DNA from 3 places in the Bradyrhizobium sp. Pha-3 genome. Region 1 is predicted to be linked to each of the others. Evidence: predicted binding sites of a transcription regulator. Region 1 holds the regulator's gene; each other region holds the start of a gene.
The links. Region 1 encodes HrcA, which represses chaperone genes, less so after heat shock. Its sites were predicted from a motif close to GTTAGCACTCNCNNNNNGNGAGTGCTAAC; they were not measured.

Region 1 (4,152 bases):
GCCGTCGGGCAGGAACGCCGGATCGTAGCCGAAGCCGGCAGTGCCACGCGGCGGCCAGACCAGGGTTCCGTCGACGCGGGCCTCGACCTCCTCGAGGTGATCGTCGGGCCAGGCCACGCACAACGCCGAGACGAAGTGGGCCTTGCGCCGGTCCGGTGCGGTGGCGCCGCGTTCCTGCAGCAGCCGCTCGATCCGCGTCATCGCCGCCATGAAGTCCTTGCCCTCGCCGGCCCAACGCGCCGAGTAGATCCCGGGCGCGCCGTCGAGCGCGTCGACCACGATGCCGGAATCGTCGGCGAAGGCGGGCCGTCCAGTTGCCTTCGCTGCCGCGATCGCCTTGATCGCCGCGTTGGCGCGAAAACTGTCGCCGGTCTCCTCGGGCTCGGCAAGGTCAAGCTCGCCCGCCGACACCACCTCCACGCCATGCGGCGCCAGCAGTTCCCGCATCTCGGCAAGCTTGCCGGGATTATGGGTGGCGATGACGAGCCTTCCGGTGATTCGGCGGTGCATTACCAATCTGACTACGCCACCGCGATCTTTTGCAAGTCGACCAGACGCGCGACACCTTTGCGCGCCAGCGCCATCAGCGCCAGGAACTCGCCTTCCGAGAACGGCGTCTTCTCGGCGGTGCCCTGCACCTCGATGATCCGGCCGTCGCCGGTCATGACGAAATTGGCGTCGGTGTCGGCTTCGGAATCCTCGGCATAGTCGAGATCGAGCACCGGCGTGCCCTGGTAGATGCCGCAGGAGATCGCCGCCACGTTGTCGCGCAACACATTGGTCTTCAGCATGTTGCGGGTCTTCATCCAGTTGATGCAGTCGGCCAGCGCCACCCAGGCACCGGTGATCGAGGCGGTGCGGGTGCCGCCGTCGGCCTGGATGACGTCGCAATCGACCGTGATCTGGCGCTCGCCGAGCGCCTCGAGATCGACGGCCGCGCGCAGCGAGCGGCCGATCAGCCGCTGAATCTCGACCGTCCGGCCGCCCTGCTTGCCGGCCGAGGCCTCGCGACGGGTGCGTTCCAGGGTGGCACGCGGCAGCATGCCGTATTCGGCGGTGACCCAGCCGCGGCCCTGGCCCTTCAGCCACGGCGGCAACCGCTCTTCCAGCGTGGCGGTCACCAGCACATGGGTGTCGCCGAACTTCACCATGCAGGAACCCTCGGCATATTTGACGACGCCGCGTTCCAGCGACACGGGACGCAGTTCATCGGGTGCACGGCGGCTTGGCCGCATGAAATCCTCCAGAAATCCGAGAAAATTGGCTGGCCGTGCTTGTAGGAGGGGGAAGGGGCAGCGGCAAGGGTTTTCGGCCCCGGCAGGGTCCGGTACCACGGGGCCGAATGCATGCTTGTCATCGGCCTCCCGGATCGACAAATTATGCAGTAATTGTGAGGGACTGGAGTGTGACTCACCACGATCCGATTGGCCTGATCGCGCCGCATGCCGGGCTCGCCCAGCTCAACGAGCGTTCGCGCGACATTTTTCGTCAAATCGTCGAGAGCTATCTTGCGACCGGCGAGCCGGTCGGTTCCCGCAACATTTCGCGCCTGATCGCATTACCGCTGTCGCCGGCCTCGGTCCGCAATGTGATGTCGGATCTCGAGCAGCTCGGCCTGATCTATGCGCCGCATACATCCGCCGGACGGTTACCGACCGAACTCGGGCTGCGCTTCTTCGTCGATGCGCTGATGCAGGTCGGCGACCTCACCGAGGCCGAGCGTCAATCGATCCAGACCCAGCTTGCTGCCGTCGGCCGCGCGCAATCCGTCGAGGCCGCGCTTGGCGAAGCCCTGACGCGGCTGTCGGGGCTGACCCGTGCCGCGGCGGTGGTGCTGACGCAAAAGTCGAATGCGCGGCTCAAGCACATCGAGTTCGTCCGGCTGGAGCCGGAGAAAGCGCTGGTCGTGCTGGTCGGCGAAGACGGCCAGGTCGAAAACCGCGTGCTGGCGCTGCCGCCGGGTGTTCCATCCTCGGCCCTGACCGAGGCGACCAACTTCCTCAATGCGCGGATCCGCGGCCGGACGCTGGCTGAAGCGCGGCTCGAGCTCGAGACGGCATTGACGCAAAACCGCGCCGAGCTCGATCAGCTCACGCAAAAGGTGGTCGCGGCCGGCATCGCGAGCTGGTCCGGCGGCGAGAACGAGGACCGGCAGCTGATCGTGCGCGGTCACGCCAATCTGCTCGAGGACCTGCATGCGCTCGACGATCTCGAGCGCATCAAGTCGCTGTTCGACGATCTCGAAACCAAGCGCGGCGTGATCGATCTGCTCGGCCGCGCCGAACGCGGCGAGGGCGTGCGGATCTTCATCGGCTCGGAGAACAAGCTGTTCTCGCTGTCGGGTTCCTCTACCATCATCGCGCCCTACGGCGACGCCCAGGGGCGGATCGTGGGCGTCCTCGGCGTGATCGGACCGACGCGGCTGAACTATGCGCGGGTGATCCCGACCGTTGATTATGCCGCGCGCATCGTCAGCAAGATGCTGGGCGGCTGACCGGAGGGCGATTTCGCTTTCATTTGACGGGTTTTCTTCACCCAAGCCGGAGATCCCAGTTCCCGAGGCCGGTATGTTGCGCTTGATTTTCGCCGCCCAAAGCACGATATCCCGGCAAGCAATCCCCAAGATTTGAACCGACGCGAGTTTTCGAGAAGGCAAGCCATGACCGATCCGAACCGGGCCAATGACAACACCGAGAATTCGGCGCCGACGGGTGAGCCCGTTGTCTCGAAGCCCTACATCATGCCTGACGAGCCCGAGGCCGGATCGGCAGAGGCGCTGACCAAGGAACTCGCCGAGGCGCGCGACCGGACGCTGCGCACGCTGGCCGAGATGGAGAATCTCCGCCAGCGCACCCGCCGCGAGGTCGCCGACGCCAAGACCTATGGCATCACCGGCTTTGCCCGCGACGTGCTCGATATCGCCGACAACCTGCAGCGCGCGCTCGATGCGGTGCCGGCCGAGACCAAGGAAGCCGCCGATCCCGGCCTGAAGGCGTTGCTCGAAGGCGTCGAGTTGACTGAACGTTCACTGCTCAACGCGCTGGAGAAGAACGGCGTCAAGAAGTTCGACCCGATCGGCGAGAAGTTCGATCCGAACTTCCAGCAGGCGATGTTCGAGGTGCCTGATCCGTCGGTGCCGTCGGGCACCGTGGTGCAGGTCGTGCAGGCCGGTTACATGATCGGCGAGCGCATCCTGCGCCCGGCACTGGTCGGCGTCTCCAAGGGCGGCGCCAAGGCCGCCCCGACCGCGGACATCACCGCCTGATCCGTCCGATTCCGGCTGCCCGTTTGTGAGCTCGCGGATTGCGCGGGCTCACGGTCGCGGCTTTTCGTGTGCCTTCGGCCAATAGGTGCCGAAGCTCCAGAGATTTCCTTCCGGATCGCGGCAGGCGAAGTCGCGGCTGCCATAGTCGGTGTCTCGCAGTTCCATCTCGATCTTTGCGCCGGCAGCCTTGACCTTCGCGTGCAGCGCGTCGGGATCGTCGACGGCGATATAGATCGAGTCCGTGCGACGGTTGTCGAGGTCGCCGACCAGCCGGCCATATGCGTCGTCACGGCTCTGGCCCAGCATCAGCATCGAGGAACCATAGGCGAGCTCGGCGTGATGGATCACGCCGCCATCGCGGTAGACGACGTGTTCGGTGAACCCAAGCACCGTCGTGAGCCAATTGGTCATCGCCTCGGCGTCCTTGCAGCGCAGGGTCGGATAGATGCGGGGCGGTTCGATGTCGTGCGTCATGGTCGCTCACCTCCTTGGCTGACGGCGCCATCCTGCACGAGGCAACGCGGCGTCGGCTTGAAGGTTTGTTACCAGTCCGCCAGCCCATCGCCGGCGTGAACCAGCCGGCGGCCGGTCAGCGCCTGGCGGCGCGCCCAGGCGGTTGGCGGTTCGCCCGCGAATTCGACGAATTCGCGGGCGAGATGGGCCTGGTCGGCATAGCCGCTTTCCGCCGCGATCCCCGCCCAGCCAAGCGCGGTGCCGCTTTGTGCCAGCCGGCTCGCCCGGTGAAACCGCATCATGCGCGCCAGCGATTTGGGGGCGAGGCCGAGCTCGGACCGAAACCGGCCGGCCAGATGCTTGCGGCTCCAGCCGATCTCGTCGGCCAGTGCCGTGATGCTGATAGCGCCGGCCGAACGCGCCAGTTTTCGATA
Region 2 (4,152 bases), 4.0 Mb from region 1:
GCCGACGGCATGGTGATGCGTGATGGTGCCGCCTGCCGCGATTAGCACGTCGCTCGCCGCGTCTTTGATGGCCTTCCACTGCGCGAGCAGCGCACCGTGCCGACCGCGTGCGTGGAAGGAGAAGTAGGGCGCTGGCCCGTCCGGGTAGACGTGGGTGAAGCGACAGGTAACTTCACCCTTCACTCCGGTCGCTTGCAGAATCGCCTGTTCTGTTCCCGCCTTGACCTGATCGTGAAAGCTTTCGAACCGATCCCAGGTGATGGCGGTCTCGAACGTATCGTTGATGATAGCAACGGGCGCCAAGAATTCGCGCGCATAGGGCATGCGAATGAACGCGTTGCGCCAGATGCCTGCCGCGCCTTCGAGATGCGCGTCGCCGGCCTCTGCGGGCTCCGGTGTCCCGCGGTGGTCGGCGCAGCATTCGAGCGCACGCTTGAACCAGGCGTCCAGGGAATGATCGCCCGATTCGAATGCAAGCACCATGATGGCGGAGCTGCCGTCGGACGCACCGGTGTTGAACGCCTCCTGCGGATCCAGGATGCGGCAATTGGAGGGATAGAGGCCGGCTTGTGCCACCGCACGCACCGAGCGCGCGGCATCGAAGAAAGTGGGAAAGCGAACCGATGTGCCGGCGCGGAATTTTGGACGCGGCTGCAATCGCATCCATGCGCGCGAGATCACGCCTAAGATTCCTTCCGAGCCAATGAACATGCGGTCGGGGCTCGGCCCCGCGCCCGAGCCGGGAAGCCGGCGCGTCTCCACGACGCCAACCGGCGTCACGACACGCAGGCTTTCAACGAAATCGTCGATATGGGTGTAGAGACTGGCGAAGTGGCCGCCCGATCGTGTTGCGATCCAACCGCCCAAGGTCGAATACTCAAAGCTCTGCGGAAAATGCCGCAGCGTGACGCCGTGCGGCTTGAGCTGGTTTTCCAGCGATGGCCCATAGGTGCCGGCGTCGATCAATGCGGCGCGCGAGACCGGATCGACTTCGACGACCTTGGAGAGATTGCGCAGGTCTAACGTGACGGCCGCCTTGTGCTTGATGCCATCGGCCAGCGGCTCGACGCCACCGCACACGCTGGATCCGCCCCCGAACGGCGTCAGCGAAGCACCGACGGACCCCGCCCAGTCCATGACAGCCGATATCTCCGTCTCGTTGCGTGGATAGGCCACGATATCGGGCGCGCAACCGTAATCGCCGAGCATGGCCCTGACGTAATCCGGATAGGACTTGCCGTAAGTGTGCGCGGCGCGGTCGTAGCGTTCGGTCGTGCAGAACGGCGTGAGCGAAGCTGGCAGCACCACGCGCGGCTCCCGCAAGGATAGCTCTTCAAGGCCGGGAACAGTTACCGTGTCGAATTCGCGGGCGCCAAACTTGGCATGGTAGCGGCCGAGGACAAACGCCCGCTCTTCCGCGCTCATGCCTTCGCCTTCCCGTCCCCAGCCGTAATGTTTCAGCCTTGCGCCGGTCATGAGCGTTCCCCGCGTTTCGTTGCTGAGAGCTTCTTGAATCGAAGAACAAGATACTCTGAACGACCGCGCTGCAGAGTGAGCTCGTTTGATCGAAACAATACGCTTTCGAGAAGGAGTATGAAAGACGGCGGCGGCGGGACAGTTCCTTCAGCAAACGGCGCCGCAGCGGGCACCGCACCCGACTCAGTCTTACCCGCATGGGGTGCGACCACATGTCAGTCCGCCTTCCGCGCGGGTGGACGTCGTGCGACACCTTGAGAGAGCTTGGCATGCTGAATTGCGATAGACTGCACAGACCAATGGAATACCCCGTCTGGTTCGGGAGATACGTATTTGGTCTCCGAAAGCGACCTCGAGCTCGTTAGCGGATTGGGATGCGGCCAACGCAGCCGCGATGATGCAATCGGATACATTGTCCGTCAGCACCGCCGCGCACGATCCTCCCGCGACAACCGACGCGCGGAAGACTTACGCATCAGATTCTATTTTCACCAAAATTTCCCCGGCAATGATTTCAGGGTCTCCAAGATTAAGGTCATGCAGGCTTGCTTGAACGAAATCCAGAACTTTATCGTTCGCGGCATTGGCGCTTTCGCGGTCCTCGAATATCATCACAGCTACACCGACGCCATCGCCCCCATCCAATACGTAATAGGATCTGAATCCGTGCGATTCCCTTAGGATCTGACCGATGCCACTTTTGGCGCGGCGAGCAGCGTCAGCAACCGAGCGAACGTTGGTGTACTTTCGAATGAACATGTACATCAGCCACCCATCTATCTCAGTCCTAACCCGCGCATCAAAGCATATTGAGCCGGCGTTGTACTAGGACCGACTTCCGCGTCGGGTCACTCGCGTCGATTTGGTATGCCCGCAACCACGTCCGATCTCCCGCGAACAGCCGTAGTCAAAGTGAGGGGCGCGGTTCGACACCAAGACCAACAGGCGACGTGGGTCCCCTTGCGCCGGAGTGTCACGGACTTATGTGAGGACCGGTGAGCACTCGCTCATTGCGACTGCCAACCCAGCAATAATCAAAAAGCCAAGGAGGATCGCATGAAATTCCGTCCGCTTCACGACCGCGTCGTGGTCAAGCGCATCGACGCCGAAGAGAAGACCGCTGGCGGCGTCATCATTCCGGATACTGCCAAGGAAAAGCCCTCCCAGGGGGAAGTGATCGCCGTCGGTCCCGGTGGTCGCGACGAAGCTGGCAAGCTGATCCCGATTGACCTCAAGGTAGGCGACCGGGTCCTGTTCAGCAAGTGGTCCGGCACCGAGGTCAAGATCGACGGCCAGGAGCTTCTGATCATGAAGGAGAGCGACGTCATGGGCGTTCTCACCAACGTGGCCGGCTCCAGGAAGGCGGCCTAACGCTGACCGCCGCAAACGCTTACCTCTGAGGAGCGCCTGCCGATGCTGCCTCGCAGGTGAGAGACGAATTTCAATTCAGGGAGGACAAACATGTCAGCTAAAGAGGTCAAACTAGGTGTCGATGCCCGCGATCGCATGCTACGCGGCGTGGACATCCTTGCCAATGCGGTGAAGGTCACCCTCGGCCCGAAGGGCCGCAACGTCGTCCTCGAGAAGTCGTTCGGCGCGCCCCGCATCACCAAGGACGGCGTTGCCGTCGCTAAGGAGATCGAGCTTGAGGACAAGTTCGAGAACATGGGCGCCCAGATGGTGCGCGAAGTGGCGTCGAAGGCGGCGGATGCTGCCGGCGACGGCACCACCACCGCGACCGTGCTGGCTGCCGCGATCGTCCGTGAAGGCGCCAAGTCGGTCGCCGCCGGCATGAACCCGATGGATCTGAAGCGCGGTATCGACCTCGCGGTCGAAGCCGTCGTTGCGGACCTCCAGAAGAACTCGAAGAAGGTCACCTCGAACGAGGAGATCGCCCAGGTCGGCACCATTTCGGCCAACGGCGATGCCGAGATCGGCAAGTTCCTCGCCGACGCCATGAAGAAGGTCGGCAACGAGGGCGTGATCACGGTCGAGGAAGCCAAGTCGCTCGAGACCGAGCTCGACGTCGTCGAGGGCATGCAGTTCGACCGCGGCTACATCTCGCCCTACTTCGTCACCAACGCCGACAAGATGCGCGTTGAAATGGACGACGCCTACATCCTCATCAACGAGAAGAAGCTCTCCTCGCTGAACGAGCTGCTGCCGCTGCTCGAGGCCGTGGTGCAGACCGGCAAGCCGCTGGTCATCGTCGCCGAAGACGTCGAAGGCGAAGCCCTCGCCACCCTCGTCGTCAACCGCCTGCGCGGCGGCCTGAAGGTCGCGGCCGTCAAGGCTCCGGGCTTCGGCGATCGCCGCAAGGCCATGCTGCAGGACATCGCGATCCTGACCGGCGGCCAGGCCATCTCGGAAGACCTCGGCATCAAGCTCGAGAACGTCACGCTGCAGATGCTCGGTCGCGCCAAGAAGGTGATGATCGACAAGGAGAACACCACGATCGTCAACGGCGCCGGCAAGAAGGCCGACATCGACGCCCGCGTTGCCCAGATCAAGGCGCAGATCGAGGAGACCACCTCGGACTACGACCGTGAGAAGCTGCAGGAGCGTCTCGCCAAGCTCGCAGGCGGCGTCGCGGTGATCCGCGTCGGCGGCGCGACCGAGGTCGAGGTGAAGGAGCGCAAGGATCGCGTTGATGACGCGATGCACGCGACCCGCGCG
Region 3 (4,152 bases), 2.2 Mb from region 1:
TCTCCGCAACAATCGCCGCTTTCGCATCCGTCGACCAGCGCCGTCGGCGGCCAGTCCCCGTGATGATCTCGATGCGCTGCAACGTGTTAGAGCCGTCCTCAAGGATAGCCGTATGCCTATCCTTAGCGCCATCCTTACAACTATCCTTTGACATGGTGACCTCGTGAAAAACCAATCCACGAGGTCTTCCTAGCCGACCAGATCAGCCCTCAGGGCGTGGTCACCGGATGACGCTCACGAAGTATCATCGGCATTGGCTGCGCTACCAGGCAGTTTGCGCGCAAACAAAAACCCTGGCATCGCTGCCGGGGTTTTGCATTTCTTGGATCGCTTGAGCGCGGACTTTAGAAGTCCATGCCGCCCATACCGCCGCCCGGAGGCATCGCGGGGCCGCCGGCGTTCTTCTTCGGCAGTTCGGCAACCATCGCTTCCGTGGTGATCAGGAGCGCGGCAACCGAGGCGGCGTTCTGGATCGCGGTGCGTACGACCTTGGTCGGATCGATGATGCCCTTGCTGACGAGATTGACGTACTCGCCGGTCTGACTGTCGAAGCCGAACGCGTACTGATCCTTCTCCAAGATCTTGCCGACGATGACGGAACCATCCTCGCCCGCGTTGATCGCGATTTGGCGGGCCGGAGCCGACAGCGCCTTGCGCACGATCTCGACGCCGGTCTTCTGGTCGTCGTTCTTGGTGCGGATGCCCTTGAGGTGCTCGGAGGCCCGGAGCAGGGCGACCCCACCGCCCGGCAGGATGCCTTCCTCGACGGCCGCGCGGGTCGCGTGCATCGCGTCATCAACGCGATCCTTGCGCTCCTTCACCTCGACCTCGGTCGCGCCGCCGACGCGGATCACCGCGACACCGCCTGCGAGCTTGGCGAGACGCTCCTGCAGCTTCTCACGGTCATAGTCCGAGGTGGTCTCCTCGATCTGCGCCTTGATCTGGGCAATGCGGGCGTCGATGTCGGCCTTCTTGCCACTTCCGTTGACGATCGTGGTGTTCTCCTTGTCGATCATCACCTTCTTGGCGCGACCGAGCATCTGCAGCGTGACGTTCTCGAGCTTGATGCCGAGGTCTTCCGAGATCGCCTGGCCGCCGGTCAGGATCGCGATGTCCTGCAGCATGGCCTTGCGGCGATCGCCGAAGCCCGGAGCCTTGACGGCTGCGACCTTCAGACCACCGCGGAGACGGTTCACGACCAGCGTGGCCAAAGCCTCGCCTTCGACGTCTTCAGCGACGATGACGAGAGGCTTGCCAGTCTGCACCACGGCCTCGAGCAGCGGCAGCAGCTCGTTCAGCGAGGAGAGCTTCTTCTCGTATACCAAGATGTAGGCGTCGTCCATCTCAGCGCGCATCTTGTCGGCGTTGGTGACGAAGTAGGGCGAGATGTAGCCGCGGTCGAACTGCATGCCCTCGACGACGTCGAGCTCGGTCTCGAGCGACTTGGCTTCCTCGACCGTGATCACCCCCTCGTTGCCGACCTTCTTCATGGCGTCAGCGAGGAACTTGCCGATCTCGGCATCGCCGTTGGCGGAAATGGTCCCGACCTGGGCGATTTCCTCGTTCGAGGTCACCTTCTTGGAGTTTTTTTCTAGATCCGAGACGACGGCCTCGACTGCGAGATCGATACCGCGCTTCAGGTCCATCGGGTTCATGCCGGCGGCAACCGATTTAGCGCCTTCACGGACGATCGCCGCAGCCAGCACGGTCGCCGTGGTGGTGCCGTCGCCGGCAGCATCCGCCGCCTTCGACGCCACCTCCCGCACCATCTGGGCGCCCATGTTCTCGAACTTGTCCTCGAGCTCGATCTCCTTGGCGACCGCAACGCCGTCCTTGGTGATGCGGGGCGCGCCGAACGACTTCTCGAGCACCACGTTGCGGCCCTTCGGACCGAGGGTGACCTTCACCGCATTGGCAAGGATGTCCACGCCACGCAGCATGCGATCGCGGGCATCGACGCCCAGTTTGACCTCTTTAGCTGACATATTTTCCTCCTTGAATTGAGATTCGTCTCTCACCTGCGAGGCAGGGATGAGCGTTTGCGGCGGTCAGCGTTAGGCCGCCTTCTTGGAGCCGGCGACGCCGGTGAGAACGCCCATGATGTCGCTCTCCTTCATGATCAGAAGCTCCTGGCCGTCGATCTTGACCTCGGTGCCCGACCACTTGCCGAACAGGACCCGCTCGCCGACCTTGACGTCGATGGGGATCAGCTTGCCGGCTTCATCGCGGCCGCCCGGGCCAACGGCGATGACTTCGCCCTGCGAGGGCTTTTCCTTGGCACTGTCCGGAATGATGATGCCGCCAGCAGTCTTCTCTTCGGCGTCGATACGCTTGACCACGACGCGGTCGTGAAGCGGACGGAATTTCATGCGATCCTCCTTGGCTTTTGTGATTATTGTTGGATTGGCAGTCGCAATAAGCGAGTGCTCACCGCTTCTCACATAAGTCTGTGACACTCCGGCGCAAGAGCTTGGACCATGTCGCCTGTTCGCCCTTGGTGTCTGAACCGTGCCCCTCACTTTGCCGGGGCTGTTTTGGGCAGGATCGGACGTGGCTGCGGGCATACTAAATCGACGCACCAACGCGGAAGTAGGTCCTAGCCCAGCATAGGCCCAATATGCTTTGATGCGCCGGTTGGGACTGAGACGCATGGGTGGCTGATGTACATCTTCATTCGAACGTACACCAAGGTTCGTTCGGTTGCGGATGCTGCTCGCCGCGCCAAAAGCGGGATCGGTCAGATCCTAAGGGAATCGCACGGATTCAGATCTTATTACGTATTGGATGGGGGCGATGGCGTCGGTGTCGCTGTGATGATATTCGAGGACCGCGAAAGCGCCAATGCTGCGAACGATAAAGTGCTGGATTTCGTTCAAGCAAGCCTGCATGACCTTAATCTTGGAGACCCCGAAATCATCGCCGGGGAAGTTTTGGTGAAGATAGAATCTGATGCGTAAGTCTTTCGCGTTTCGGTTGTCGCGAGAGGACCGGACTTCTCCGTGTGCGGTCCTCTACCGCCGCTCGTGACCCGAGGCGACAGCCGGGAGGCCGATTCATTGGTGCAAACGACGCATTCTTTGAAGCGACGCTCCTCGGTCGTAGGGGAGGCCTAAGAGGCGGCGGGAGTTCACAAACTTGTCGATCGACCGGAGCAAGTGGTCGGCAGGGACGTGTCTTTCGACCAAGAACTCATAAAACAATGCAGCCTGTTCCTCCGTCCCGTCGACGTAAAAGTTGACCCTGAAACGGCGACGTCGACCGGCATGGCCGGTTCTGTTGCGGAAGGTGACAACATAGGCAGGTGGGGCAGCGTCGGCCCGTCCAGCCGCGTTCCGCCGAACTCGAGTTCCTGGTCCGGTCGTGCAGGACCGCGAGCGCGGTATAAAGGGATCGCCGCTACGTCCGCGGTTGTCCCGGACTGCGTCACCTGTTCCAGCGCTCTTCCAACCTAGGGCGTCCTATCCATGCCCTGTTCAGACACCGGGTTGTCCAGCCCAGCTGCGGCGTTCCCTGCAGTCGTGCTCGAGCTTCCTGGTAGGGGCCGACGTAGCGAAGCTGGGTCGGTATTTTGGGATAGATGCGACGTATTCGTGCAACGGCACGCTCTGCGGCCTTCCTGTCGCGCTCGTCACAGGCAAATCCAAAGCCGGTGCGCAACCGGTCCGGTAGCAGCTCGGCACTCAGGGTTTGATACCAGCGCGGCGGCCGCAACCATGGTCGCCCGCCGGCGAAGATCTGTCGGGCCACCTCGCGCGCGGCGGTGCTGACGGACAATGTATCCGATTGCATTATCGCCGCGGTGTAGGCGGCGAACGCGTCCCAATCCGCCGGCAAGTCGCTCGACGTCAGCCCGAACAATGCCCCAAACAGCCGGCTCTCGGCCCAATAGCGCTCGCGCTCTTCGACCGTGAACGGAGGCAGGATCAGGTCATGGACGGCCAGAGCGGTGTCGACGAGGGTCGCGTGAACCCAGCGCAACGCTGCGGCCTCGTTGGCGCGGTAGGGCGAGCCGCTCTCGAACGGACCGATTGCTTCGGGCAGGCGGCCGACGATCATGGTATGGCGGTGGTGCAGGTGCCGGGCTGCGGTAAGGGCCGCATCGAGCGAGCCGAATACCATCGTAAACACTACGTCAAAGGTTCGATGGAAGCG

Region 2: the regulator HrcA is predicted to act here: its motif matches at 2,472-2,500, upstream of ACE10X_RS18085 (co-chaperone GroES).
Region 3: the regulator HrcA is predicted to act here: its motif matches at 2,403-2,431, upstream of ACE10X_RS10210 (co-chaperone GroES).

What each region holds. Positions count from the first base shown of each region.
Region 1 covers NZ_CP170151.1:9,321,806-9,325,957, reverse strand. The annotation lists gene rdgB (RdgB/HAM1 family non-canonical purine NTP pyrophosphatase) at 1-510, opposite strand, end outside; gene rph (ribonuclease PH) at 522-1,235, opposite strand; gene hrcA (heat-inducible transcriptional repressor HrcA) at 1,406-2,494, shown strand; gene grpE (nucleotide exchange factor GrpE) at 2,660-3,265, shown strand; gene ACE10X_RS44420 (VOC family protein) at 3,314-3,739, opposite strand; gene ACE10X_RS44415 (helix-turn-helix domain-containing protein) at 3,808-4,152, opposite strand, start outside.
Region 2 covers NZ_CP170151.1:3,918,186-3,922,337, reverse strand. The annotation lists gene ACE10X_RS18095 (FAD-binding oxidoreductase) at 1-1,476, opposite strand, end outside; gene ACE10X_RS18090 (hypothetical protein) at 1,945-2,241, opposite strand; gene ACE10X_RS18085 (co-chaperone GroES) at 2,533-2,847, shown strand; gene groL (chaperonin GroEL) at 2,938-4,152, shown strand, end outside.
Region 3 covers NZ_CP170151.1:2,142,243-2,146,394, forward strand. The annotation lists gene ACE10X_RS10200 (transposase) at 1-82, opposite strand, end outside; gene groL (chaperonin GroEL) at 345-1,985, opposite strand; gene ACE10X_RS10210 (co-chaperone GroES) at 2,055-2,369, opposite strand; gene ACE10X_RS10215 (hypothetical protein) at 2,661-2,957, shown strand; gene ACE10X_RS10220 (oxygenase MpaB family protein) at 3,424-4,152, opposite strand, start outside.